DNA from 2 places in the Pantoea sp. X-Soil-MYKO-1289 genome. Region 1 is predicted to be linked to the other one. Evidence: predicted binding sites of a transcription regulator. Region 1 holds the regulator's gene; the other holds the start of a gene.
What was found. Region 1 encodes PurR, which represses purine synthesis genes. Its sites were predicted from a motif close to CANGCAAACGTTTGCNTG; they were not measured.
Positions count from the first base shown of each region.

Region 2: a site for PurR is predicted at 1,971-1,988, ahead of gcvT (glycine cleavage system aminomethyltransferase GcvT). Genes of this name have one in related genera too.

Region 1 covers NZ_AP036004.1:1,860,825-1,866,373, forward strand. Annotated here, with positions in the region: gene punC (purine nucleoside transporter PunC) at 1-214, opposite strand, end outside; gene punR (DNA-binding transcriptional activator PunR) at 334-1,239, shown strand; gene purR (HTH-type transcriptional repressor PurR) at 1,236-2,261, opposite strand; gene cydH (cytochrome bd-I oxidase subunit CydH) at 2,547-2,636, shown strand; gene AC6I7Z_RS08935 (C40 family peptidase) at 2,684-3,484, opposite strand; gene AC6I7Z_RS08940 (Grx4 family monothiol glutaredoxin) at 3,847-4,182, shown strand; gene rnt (ribonuclease T) at 4,223-4,897, opposite strand; gene gloA (lactoylglutathione lyase) at 5,007-5,414, opposite strand; gene AC6I7Z_RS08955 (alkene reductase) at 5,526-5,549, opposite strand, start outside.
Region 2 covers NZ_AP036004.1:754,270-759,818, reverse strand. Annotated here, with positions in the region: gene gcvP (aminomethyl-transferring glycine dehydrogenase) at 1-327, opposite strand, end outside; gene gcvH (glycine cleavage system protein GcvH) at 410-796, opposite strand; gene gcvT (glycine cleavage system aminomethyltransferase GcvT) at 819-1,913, opposite strand; gene ubiI (FAD-dependent 2-octaprenylphenol hydroxylase) at 2,355-3,557, opposite strand; gene ubiH (2-octaprenyl-6-methoxyphenyl hydroxylase) at 3,571-4,749, opposite strand; gene pepP (Xaa-Pro aminopeptidase) at 4,746-5,549, opposite strand, start outside.

The sequences.
Region 1 (5,549 bases):
GTTTGCGCCCGATGCGGTCGGAAAGCGGGCCCCAGAAAAGCTGGCCGATGGCGAAGCCCGCCAGGAACAGGCTCATACTGGCGCTGATAATGCCGGGCGAGGTATTGAAGCTGATGCGCATCGCGCCGAAGGCGGGCAAATACATATCGGTCGCCAGAAAGCCCAGCATGCTGAGCAGGGCGAGGTAAGGCATAAATCCTTTTGATGACAGCATGGTTTTTAATCTCATTTTCGTCAGGCAGGTTAAACGCGGCAAAGTGTAAAAGGGTGCGCCTGCCGCTGTGAAACGTTAATATTTGCAGAGTGCTGTGAAAATTTTTGAAAGGAAAAAGCATGTGGTCCGAATATGCGCTTGAAGTGGTAGACGCCGTGGCGCGCACCGGCAGTTTTAGCGCCGCCGCGCAGGAGCTGCATCGCGTGCCTTCTGCCGTCAGCTATACGGTGCGCCAGCTGGAAACCTGGCTGGCGGTGCCGCTGTTCGAACGGCAGCATCGCGAGGTGGCGTTGACCGCCGCTGGCGAGCATTTTGTGCGCGAGGGCCGTGAGGTTATCAAAAAAATGCTCGCTACCCGCAGACAGTGTCAGCAGCTGGCGAACGGCTGGCGCGGGCAGCTCAGCATCGCGGTCGATCGCATCGTGAAGCTGCCGCGCAGTCGTCAGCTGGTGACCGACTTCTATCGCCACTTTCCCGATATGGAGCTGCACATCAGCTATGAGGTGTTTAACGGCGTCTGGGACGCGCTGGCCGACGGACGCGTCGACGTGGCGATCGGCGCCACCCAGGCGATCCCGGTCGGCGGGCGTTTCTCCTTTCGCGATATGGGCGCGCTGAACTGGCGCTGCGTCGTGGCGCGCCAGCATCCGCTGACGCGGCAGCCGCAGCTCGACGACGACGCGCTACGCGCCTGGCCGTCGCTGGTGCTGGAGGATACCTCGCGCGCGCTGCCGCGGCGCATGACCTGGACGCTGGATAACCAGCGGCGACTGGTGGTACCGGACTGGCAGGCGGGGCTGGCGTGCGTGCTGGATGGCTTATGCGTGGCGATGATGCCGGGCCATCTGGCGCGTCCGCTGCTGGATAAGGGCGAGCTGGCGGAGCTGACGCTGCCTGCGCCCTTTCCGGAAAGTCCCTGCTGCGTGAGCTGGTCGGAGGCGCGCGCATCGCCGGCGCTCAGCTGGCTGCTCAGCTATCTCGGCGATGCGCGAACGCTCAATCAGGAGTGGTTAAGCGAGGATTAACGGCGGTAGTCGCGAAAAGGGCCGTCGCCGACCGAGCGGCGCTCAATCAGCGTGGGATGCACTTCGATGGTCTGCGACACTTCGCGTTTGCTGGTAATGCGGTCGAGCAGCATCTCCAGCGCCTTCTCGCCCAGCTGGGCTTTCGGCTGATGCACGGTAGTCAGCGCCGGCGTGAAGTAGCGCGCGTTGCGCACGTTGTCATAGCCGATCACCGAAATATCCTGCGGCACGCGCAGCCCCATCTCGTCGGCGGCGCAGATCGCGCCCATCGCCATAATATCGCCGCCGCAGAAGATCGCCGTTGGGCGCTGCTTCTGCTGCAGGATCTGCTGCATCGCCTGATAGCCCGATTCCGGCTCGAAATCGCCCTGAACGATCCACTCGGGACGTACCGCGATGCCCGCTTCCTGCAGCGCTTGCAAAAAGCCCGCATGGCGCCCGCCGCCGGTATTGCGCTCCAGCTGGCCGGGAATGGCGCCGATATCGCGATGGCCGCGCTCAATAAGATAGCGTCCCGCCAGATAGCCGCCCTGGAAGGCGTTATCGAGCACGGTGTCGGTAAAGTCGCCGCGCGATTCGCCCCAGTCCATCACCACCATCGGAATATTGCGGTTCTCTTCCAGCATCTTCAGCAAATCGTCCGGATACTCGGAGCACATCACCAGCAGGCCGTCGACGCGCTTTTGCGCCATCATCGACAGATAGGCGCGCTGCTTCTGCAGATCGTTATGAGCGTTGCCGAGAATGAGGGTATAGCCGCGCTCAAAGCAGTGATGCTCGACCGCTTCGATGATTTCCGCAAAATAGGGCGCTTCGCTGGAGGTGGCGAGCAGCCCCAGCGTTTTGGTGTGGTTGACCTTCAGGCTGCGCGCCACGGCGCTGGGCGAATAGTGTAATTCCTGTATCGCCTGCCAGACGGCGTTGCGCGTCTCTTCCGCAACGAAGCGCGTTTTATTGATCACGTGGGAAACGGTGGTGGTGGAAACACCCGCGCGCTTCGCGACATCTTTAATTGTTGCCATTGAAAAGAGACTCCAGAACTTATCAATAAGCCACTGATAAGCATAATGTTAAACGTTTGCGTCCGCTAAGAGAGTTTTCTGTTAATTCGCTACAGTTTTTGTCGGTGAAATACTCACTGGGCAGGACAAAACAGGGGCTGTTGCGTGCGAACGGCACGGGCGTTGCGTCAGTTGCGCAACAAAGCCGGGGATTCTAACAAGGCTTGCGGGATAAAACGAGATTTTTACCGGCAACTATGGGAAAATCGCATAAGACCCTGACAACTGTGTGGATAAGGAGAGGTAATGAGCACCGATTTGAAACTGGCATTAATGACTACCGGCGCGGCGCTGCTGATGATTGTGGCGTTTGGTTTTACCGCCGTCATGCACTAACAGAGAGCGATAAAAAAACCGGGATTATCCCGGTTTTTTTATGGCGTTTAGCGAATGGTTTTCGGCGTCATCACTCGTCGCGCGCCGATATAGTGACGCTGCCAGTAATCATCCGAAAGCCCGCTAATCTGGATATCTTTGCCGGTGCGCGGCGACTGAATAAATTTGCCGTTGCCAAGGTAAACCCCAACGTGGTCGGCGGTGCCGCGGCCGTTGATACGGAAGAAGACCAGATCGCCTTTCTCCAGCGACTCGCGCTTGACCGGCGCAGCGTCGCGCAGGTGATACATTTCGTTGGCGGTGCGTGGAATTCTGAATTTCACCAAATCTTTATAGGCGTACCAGACGAGGCCGCTGCAGTCAAAACCGGTATGCGGCGAGGTACCGCCCCACTGGTAGGGCTTGCCCAGCTGACCCATCAGTTTGGTCATCGCCGTTTCGCGCGCTTTCTGGTAGCGCAGGCGATGGGACTTGCTCATTTTGATGGTAGAGGTGTCGTCGGCATTCAGCTGCGGGAGAGTGGCGGCTTTTGCGGTGCTCAGCGTGCGCTGGCGGCCATAGCGTTTGTGAGAAGATTTAAGGGTTTTTTTCGTATCGGCGGCGGAAGGGGAAAGCTTAGCCGTTTCAATTTTCTTCTGCTTTTTCAGTTTGAGTTTTTGCGCAGTAGAAGGGCGCGTTTTTTTCGCGCTGGTTTTGACCGGTCGCCGTTTGCGGCGCTCATCTTCGCGCGCGCTTTTTTTCTCCGCCTTGTGCAGGCTGGCGTTAACCGGCGCTTGCGGCGAGGCCGAAGCGATGTTCATGAACAGCTGCGCGAAAGCTAATATAAAGAGCGTAATCAGTAATCGCATAGTCCGGTTACAGGGTTAGCGGTTACGACAACAGGCCGTAACGTGGTTAGAAAAATCTGATCGGAGATCAGCGCCGGGGCCATTCTAAGCCAGGTTTTTTTCAAAAGTTAAGCCATTTTTCTATTAAACTGTTACAGGGTTGCAGTTGAGTTTAAAATAAGCAATTTCAGCAGCTTATAGCAGCAAAGTTATTACCAGTTATGAACAGCTTAAGTTTTGATTATCGTCAGAAAAACGCAGATCTTTAGTAAAGAACTTAACAAACATGGCGGTTTCGCCTGGCAAGCGAGAAATTGTCGTTTTCAGGGACGGGGCGAAGTCGCTACAATAAACAAACACGAAGTAGGGAATTAAGGAAGGCAATTATGAGTACTGTAGAAAAAATTCAGCGCCAGATCGCAGAAAACCCGGTCCTGCTGTACATGAAAGGCTCGCCGAAACTGCCAAGCTGCGGTTTCTCTGCGCAGGCGGTGCAGGCGCTCTCTGCCTGCGGTGAGCGCTTTGCTTACGTGGATATTCTGCAGAACCCTGATATTCGCGCCGAGCTGCCGAAATACGCCAACTGGCCGACCTTCCCGCAGCTGTGGGTAGACGGCGAGCTGGTCGGCGGCTGCGATATTATCGTCGAAATGTTCCAGCGCGGCGAGCTGCAGTCGCTGATCAAAGAGACGGCGGAAAAGCACAAAGAAGCGGAATAAAAGAAGTGTAAAAAAAAGGCCGACGCAAGTCGGCCTTTTTTTACGCCTGCTCCGGCGCCGCTTCCGCGTCGTCGCTTGCCGCCATCGGCAGCGGCCAGCCGCCCAGCCGTTTCCAGCGGTTGACCAGCTCGCAGAACAGCGTCGCCGTCTGCTCAGTGTCGTAGAGCGCAGAGTGCGCCTGGGTGCTGTCAAAATCCATGCCTGCCGCTTTGCAGGCTTTCGCCAGCACCGTCTGCCCCAGCACCAGCCCGCTCAGCGCGGCGGTGTCGAAGGTGGCGAACGGATGGAAAGGGTTGCGCTTCAGCCCAGCGCGCCCGGCGGCGGCCATCATAAAATTGAGATCGAAGGTCGCGTTGTGCGCCACCATGATGGCGCGATTACAGTGGTGATCCTTGATGCCTTTGCGCACCATCTTAAATATGGCGTGCAGCGCCTCATATTCGCTAATCGCGCCGCGCAGCGGGTTGCTGGGATCGATGCCGGTAAACGCCAGCGCCTCTGGATGAAGCAGCGCGCCTTCGAAAGGCTCGACGTGGAAATGCAGCGTCTGGTCGCGATGCAGCCAGCCCTCTTCGTCCATTTTCAGCGTGGTGGCGGCGATCTCCAGCAGCGCATCGGTCTGCGCGTTAAAGCCTGCGGTCTCGACATCGATCACCACAGGATAGAAACCTCGGAAACGTTGATTCAGCGCGTTCAGGGAGTTCGTTTCAGACATCAGCATCTCATAGCAGAAAATAGGCAGCGCGCATTATGGCAAAAAAAAGAGGAGGGTGCAGCAGAAGGGAAAGCTTCAGCCTGCTGCCGCGCAGACTGAAGCGGCAAACTTAGTTGCCCAGGCCGTGACCGGCATGTTTATTTTCGATCAGCTCAATCTTGTAGCCGTCTGGATCTTCGACAAAGGCGATAATGGTTGAACCGCCTTTCACCGGACCCGCTTCACGCGTGACTTTGCCGCCCGCGTTGCGGATACGGTCGCAGGTCGCCGCCACGTCGTCCACGCCCAGCGCGATATGGCCATAGGCGTTGCCGAGATCGTAGCTGTCCACGCCCCAGTTGTAGGTCAGCTCGATAACCGCGCCTTCGCTCTCTTCGGTATAGCCCACGAATGCCAGCGTATATTTATACTCCGTGTTTTCGCTCTGACGCAGCACGCGCATGCCGAGAACGCGGGTGTAGAAGTCGATGGAGCGTTGCAGATCGCCAACGCGCAGCATGGTATGAAGTAAACGCATAACATCCTCTTTTATTAATTCGTCATCTTCTGATGACTCAAACGCTAAGTATAGCGGTGAAAATAGCAAAAAACGGGCGCTGGCGTAACCGTTGTCACGCCAGCGTCGCGCTTAAAGCGTCGGGTAGTCGGTATA
Region 2 (5,549 bases), 1.1 Mb from region 1:
GTACCAGCCCGGATTTTCCAGCATATTGCGCAGGATCACCGGCGGCGTGATCACCGCGCTGTAGCCCATGCCGATCCAGGATTTGTAACGCTGATTCTGACCGGCGATCGCCTTAAGCTCGGCCAGCGCCTGCTGCTCGGTCGCCGCATCGCCGACGGCGGGCGGGCCAGGCAGCTGGATGTCGGCCGGTACGATGGTGCCGATCAGCGCGTCCAGCGAGCTGGCGCCGATCGCCTCCAGCATCAAAGCCTGTTGTTCCGGCGAGGGGCCGATATGGCGTTCAATAAAGGCGCCGTTGTGTTCGAGCTGGCTCAAAGTCTGGGTCATTTGCAGTCAATCCTGAATCGGGCTGGAGTACAGAGAAAGCAAGGGACAAAAAGCGGCCAGCGAGGTCTGGCCGCCCTGTTGCTTATTCGTCGATGGAGGCTTTATAGGCGTCCGCGTCCAGCAGCGAATCGAGCTCGGATTCGTCGCTGGGTTTGATTTTAAACAGCCAACCGGCTGCGTAGGGCTCGCTGTTGACCAGCTCCGGCGCGTCGCCCAGCGCCTCATTGACGGCGACGATTTCGCCGCTGACGGGCGCGTAGATATCGGACGCGGCTTTGACCGATTCCGCGACGGCGCACTCTTCGCCGGCTGAGTAGCTGTTGCCGACATCCGGCAGATCGACAAACACCATGTCGCCTAACAGCTCCTGAGCGTGCTCGGTAATGCCGACGGTAAAGGTGCCGTCCGCTTCCTTACGCACCCACTCATGACTGTCACGGTATTTCAATTCGTTTGGCACATTGCTCATCGCCCTTTCTCCTGAAAATAGATTACTGAACCGGCTTGCCGCCGCGTACAAAAACAGGTTTGGTTACTTTTACCGGCATTTCGCGCTGGCGGATCTCGACGATAGCGCTTTCGCCAATGCCTGCCGGCACGCGCGCCAGCGCGATGCTGTAGCCGAGCGTCGGCGAGAAGGAGCCGCTGGTGATCACGCCCTGCTGCGACTGGCCTTGCGCGTCGGTAAAGCGTACCGGCTGCCCGCCGCGCAGCACCCCTTTTTCCGTCATGATCAGGCCAACCAGCTTGTCGGTGCCTCTTTCACGCTGCATCTCCAGCGCTTCGCGCCCGATAAAGTCGCGGTCGGCCGGCTCCCAGCAGATCGTCCAGCCCATATTGGCCGCCAGCGGCGAGACGCCTTCGTCCATCTCCTGGCCGTAGAGGTTCATGCCCGCTTCCAGACGCAGCGTATCGCGCGCGCCCAGTCCAGCCGGTTTTACCCCTGCCGTCAGCAGACGCTGCCAGAAATCCGCGGCGGCGGCGGCTGGCAGCGCGATTTCATAGCCCGCTTCGCCGGTGTAGCCGGTGGTGGCGATAAACAGGTCGCCGGACTGCACGCCAAAAAAGGGTTTCATCCCGGCTACCGCGTCGCGCTGCTCCGCGCTGAACAGCGTCTGCGCCTTCTGCTGCGCCTGCGGCCCCTGCACGGCGATAAGCGCCAGGTCGTCGCGCTCGGTCAGCGCCACGCCATAGGCCTGAGCGTGCTTGCCGATCCACGCCAGATCCTTTTCACGCGTGGCCGAGTTGACCACAAGACGGAAAAAGTCGTCGGTCATAAAGTAAACAATCAAATCGTCAATGACGCCACCGGAGGCGTTCAGCATGCCGGTGTAGAGCGCTTTGCCGGGCTGCGTCAGGCGAGCGACGTCGTTCGCCAGCAGATGCCGCAGAAAGTCGCGCGTCTGCGCGCCGTGCAGATCGACGATAGTCATATGCGACACGTCGAACATACCGGCGTCCTGGCGCACGGCATGGTGTTCGTCAATTTGCGAACCGTAGTGCAGCGGCATCATCCAGCCGTGGAAGTCGACCATGCGGGCGCCGCAGGCCTGATGCTGTTCAAACAAAGGGGTTTGCTGAGTCATAACCATCCTGTCGCGAAGCGGGTAAGTTTCGGGCGGGCGTTAGCCTGCTTATCGCCCGGCGCAAACGTTCTCTTTTCCCTGACGTTATCATTGAAAAGACGATTTAACCATAAGCTGTACAGGGTCGAATTGAAGCATGCCTCTTGAGCAGCACGCAAAGACGACAGCATAATTAACTGCGTTTTTGTGATTTACCACGCAGGAAAGAGGCGTATCGCCGTTATGCGCAGCAAGATAATCAGCGGGGGCGCGCAAAATGTTAACAACGCACTCGACGGAGATCGTTATGGAATAAATAAAACTAATGCGAACAGAGGGGTGAAATTAGAATAAATCAAACGAGGCCCGCTAAAGGTGCAGTCCCGCTCATTTTTGGTGCAGAGCGACCAAAAGACGTAAAAAAGCCAGCGCAAGGCTGGCTTAATGAAAGCAGCGCGCGGCTTAGCGCAGCCAGGCTGGCATATCGTTTAGCCCCATCGCCTGACGCAGCATCGTGGGTTTCACGCCGGGCAGCGTATCCGCCAGCTTCAGTCCCAGATCGCGCAGCAGCTTTTTCGCCGGATGGCTGCCGGCGAACAGCTCGCGAAAGCCCTGCATGCCCGCCAGCATCAGCGCCGCGCTGTGTTTGCGGCTGCGCTCGTAGCGACGCAGATAGAGATGCTGACCGATATCCTTGCCCTGCTGGTGCAGCCTGCGGATTTCGCCAATCAGCTCTGCGGCGTCCATAAAGCCGAGATTCACGCCCTGTCCCGCCAGCGGATGAATGGTATGCGCGGCGTCGCCCACCAGCGCCAGACGATGCGCCGCGAAATTGCGGGCGTAGCGCGCCATCAGCGGGAAAGATTTACGCTCGCTCGCCAGTTCACAGAGACCGAGGCGCATATCGAACGCCACCGCCAGCTGCTGGTTGAACAGCGCCTGCGGCATGCTCTCCAGCCGGCTCGCTTCCTGCGGCGAGAGCGACCAGACGATCGAGCTCAGGTGCGGATCCTGCATCGGCAGGAACGCCAGAATGCCGTCGCCGTGGAAAACCTGGCGCGCCACCGCGTTATGCGGCTGCTCGGTGCGGATATTCGCCACCAGCGCATGGTGATCGTAATCCCAGAAGGTTAAAGGAATATCGGCTTTGTTGCGCAGCCAGGAGTTGGCGCCGTCCGCGGCGATCAGCAGGCGCGCGGTCAGCATGGTGCCGTCCTGCAGGGTGACAAAGGCTTCATTTTCGCCGAACGCCACCTGCTGCAGCTGCGAAGGCGCCATAAGGGTCACGTCGCTGCAGCGGCTGGCGCGCTGCCAGAGCGCGCTGTGAATCGCCGGGTTTTCGACAATGTGTCCCAGATGGGTCAGCCCCTGCTGTTCGTCATCGAAGCTAATGGCGCCGAAACTGTCGCGATCCCACACCTCCATGCCGTGATACGCGCTGGCGCGCCGCGCCAGAATATCGGACCAGACCTCCAGCTTCTGCAGCAGCCGCTCGCTGGCGGCGTTGATTGCCGATACGCGAATCGACGGCGCAGCGCTGGCGTCGAACTGCGGCTCCGCCGTTTTTTCCAGCACGGCGACGCGCAGCCCGCTGCCCTGCAAACCGCAGGCGACCGCCAGTCCTACCATGCCGCCGCCGGCGATAACCACATCAAAACTTTGCATCGGTGCCCCTTAGTTAACGCTTAACCCAGCCAAGCGTGCGCTCGGCCAGTTGATTACGCAGCCACGGCAGATGATCCATCGCCATCAGCCCCAGATTTCGTCCCGCCACCAGCGGCGCATAGCGATTGGCGAACAGCCGCACCAGCCCGTCGGTGATGCCTATCGTCGTCGCGCGATCGGGCTGACGACGCTGCTGATAGCGATGCAGGACGGCGTAGCCGCCCACATCCTGCTGCTGACGATGCGCGGCCGCCAGGGTCTCCGCCAGCGACATCACGTCGCGCAGCCCGAGGTTGAAGCCCTGTCCGGCGATCGGATGCAGCGTCTGCGCCGCATTGCCGATTAGCGCCAGCCGGTGCGACGTCTGCTGCCCGGCGCGCTGCAGCGCCAGCGGATAGCTCTCGCGCTGGCCCGTATGGGTAAAACGCCCCAGCCGCCAGCCGAACGCGCGCTGCAGCTGCGCCAGGAATTCGTCGTCGCTCCAGCGTGCAATTTTTTCACGCGCCGAGAGCGGATGGCACCACACCAGCGACAGGCGATTGTCCGACATCGGCAGCAGCGCCAGCGGGCCGTGCTCGGTGAAGCGCTCAAAGGCGCGTCCCTGATGGGGTAACTGAGTCGAGACATTGGCGATCACCGCCAGCTGCTGATAATCCTCGCGCTGCCACTGAATGCCGAACGAGGCGGCGAGCGGCGAGCGCGAGCCGTCTGCGGCCACCAGCAGCGCCCCTTCCAGCTGTTCGCCGCTCTCCAGCGTCACCTGCACGCTCTCCTGGCGGCGCTGCGCGTCGATAACGCGCGCCGGACAGCGTAGCGTCACGCCTGGCGCGCTTTTCAGACGCTCGAACAGCCGCTGACCCACGTCGAAAAGCTCGACGACGTAGCCGAGCGCCGGGATCTGATAGGCCCCGGCGTCCAGCGTGACGAAACCGGCATGGCCGCGATCGGAGACGTGGATGTCAGTAATGGGCGTGGCGTACTTCTCGATGCTGCGCCAGAGATCGATATCGAGCAGCTGTTGACGCGTGCCGGCGGCCAGCGCGATGGCGCGGCCGTCATACCCTGGGTGGGCGCGGCTGTCGGGCGCGCTGTTCTCAATCAGCGTCACCGGCAGCTGCCCTTGCGTGAGGTGGGAAATAGCCAGCGCCAGGGTCGCGCCGGTCATGCCGCCTCCGGCGATAATCACCGTCATGCCTGACGCGCCGCTGCCATCAGCGCCTCAATCGCGTCCGCGTCCTTGACCACGCTGTCGGTCAGATTCTCGTTGCCGGTTTCAGTGATCAGAATGTCATCTTCGATACGAATGCCGATGCCGCGATATTCCGCAGGCACGTCGGCATCCGGCGTGATATAGAGCCCCGGCTCAACGGTCAGCACCATGCCCGGTTCCAGAATACGGTCGCGCGAAGGCGTGCCGTAGTGGCCGACGTCATGCACGTCGAGGCCCAGCCAGTGGCTCAGCCCGTGCATAAAGAACTGCCGGTGCGCCTCTTCGGCGATCAGCGTCTCTACCTCGCCCTGCAGAATGCCCAGCTCCACCAGTCCGCTGACCATAATGCGCACCACCTCTTCGTTGACGTCGCGGATGCTGACGCCGGGACCAAAGAGCGCCAGCGCTTTGTAAAGCGAGGCGAGCACGATGTCGTAAATGGCGCGCTGCGGCGCGCTGAATTTGCCGTTGACCGGGAAGGTGCGGGTGATATCGCCGGCGTAGCCGTGAAATTCGCAGCCCGCGTCAATCAGCACCAGATCGCCGTCGCGCAACTCGCTCTCATTTTCGGTGTAGTGCAGGATGCAGCCGTTTTCGCCCGAGCCGACGATGGTGTTATAGGAGGGAAAGCGCGCGCCGTGGCGGTTGAAGACGTAGTGAATTTCGCCTTCCAGATGGTATTCGAACAGGCCGGGACGGCAGGCTTCCATCGCGCGGGTATGCGCCAGCGCGCTGATTTGCCCGGCGCGGCGCAGGATGGCGATCTCTTCCTCATCCTTGAA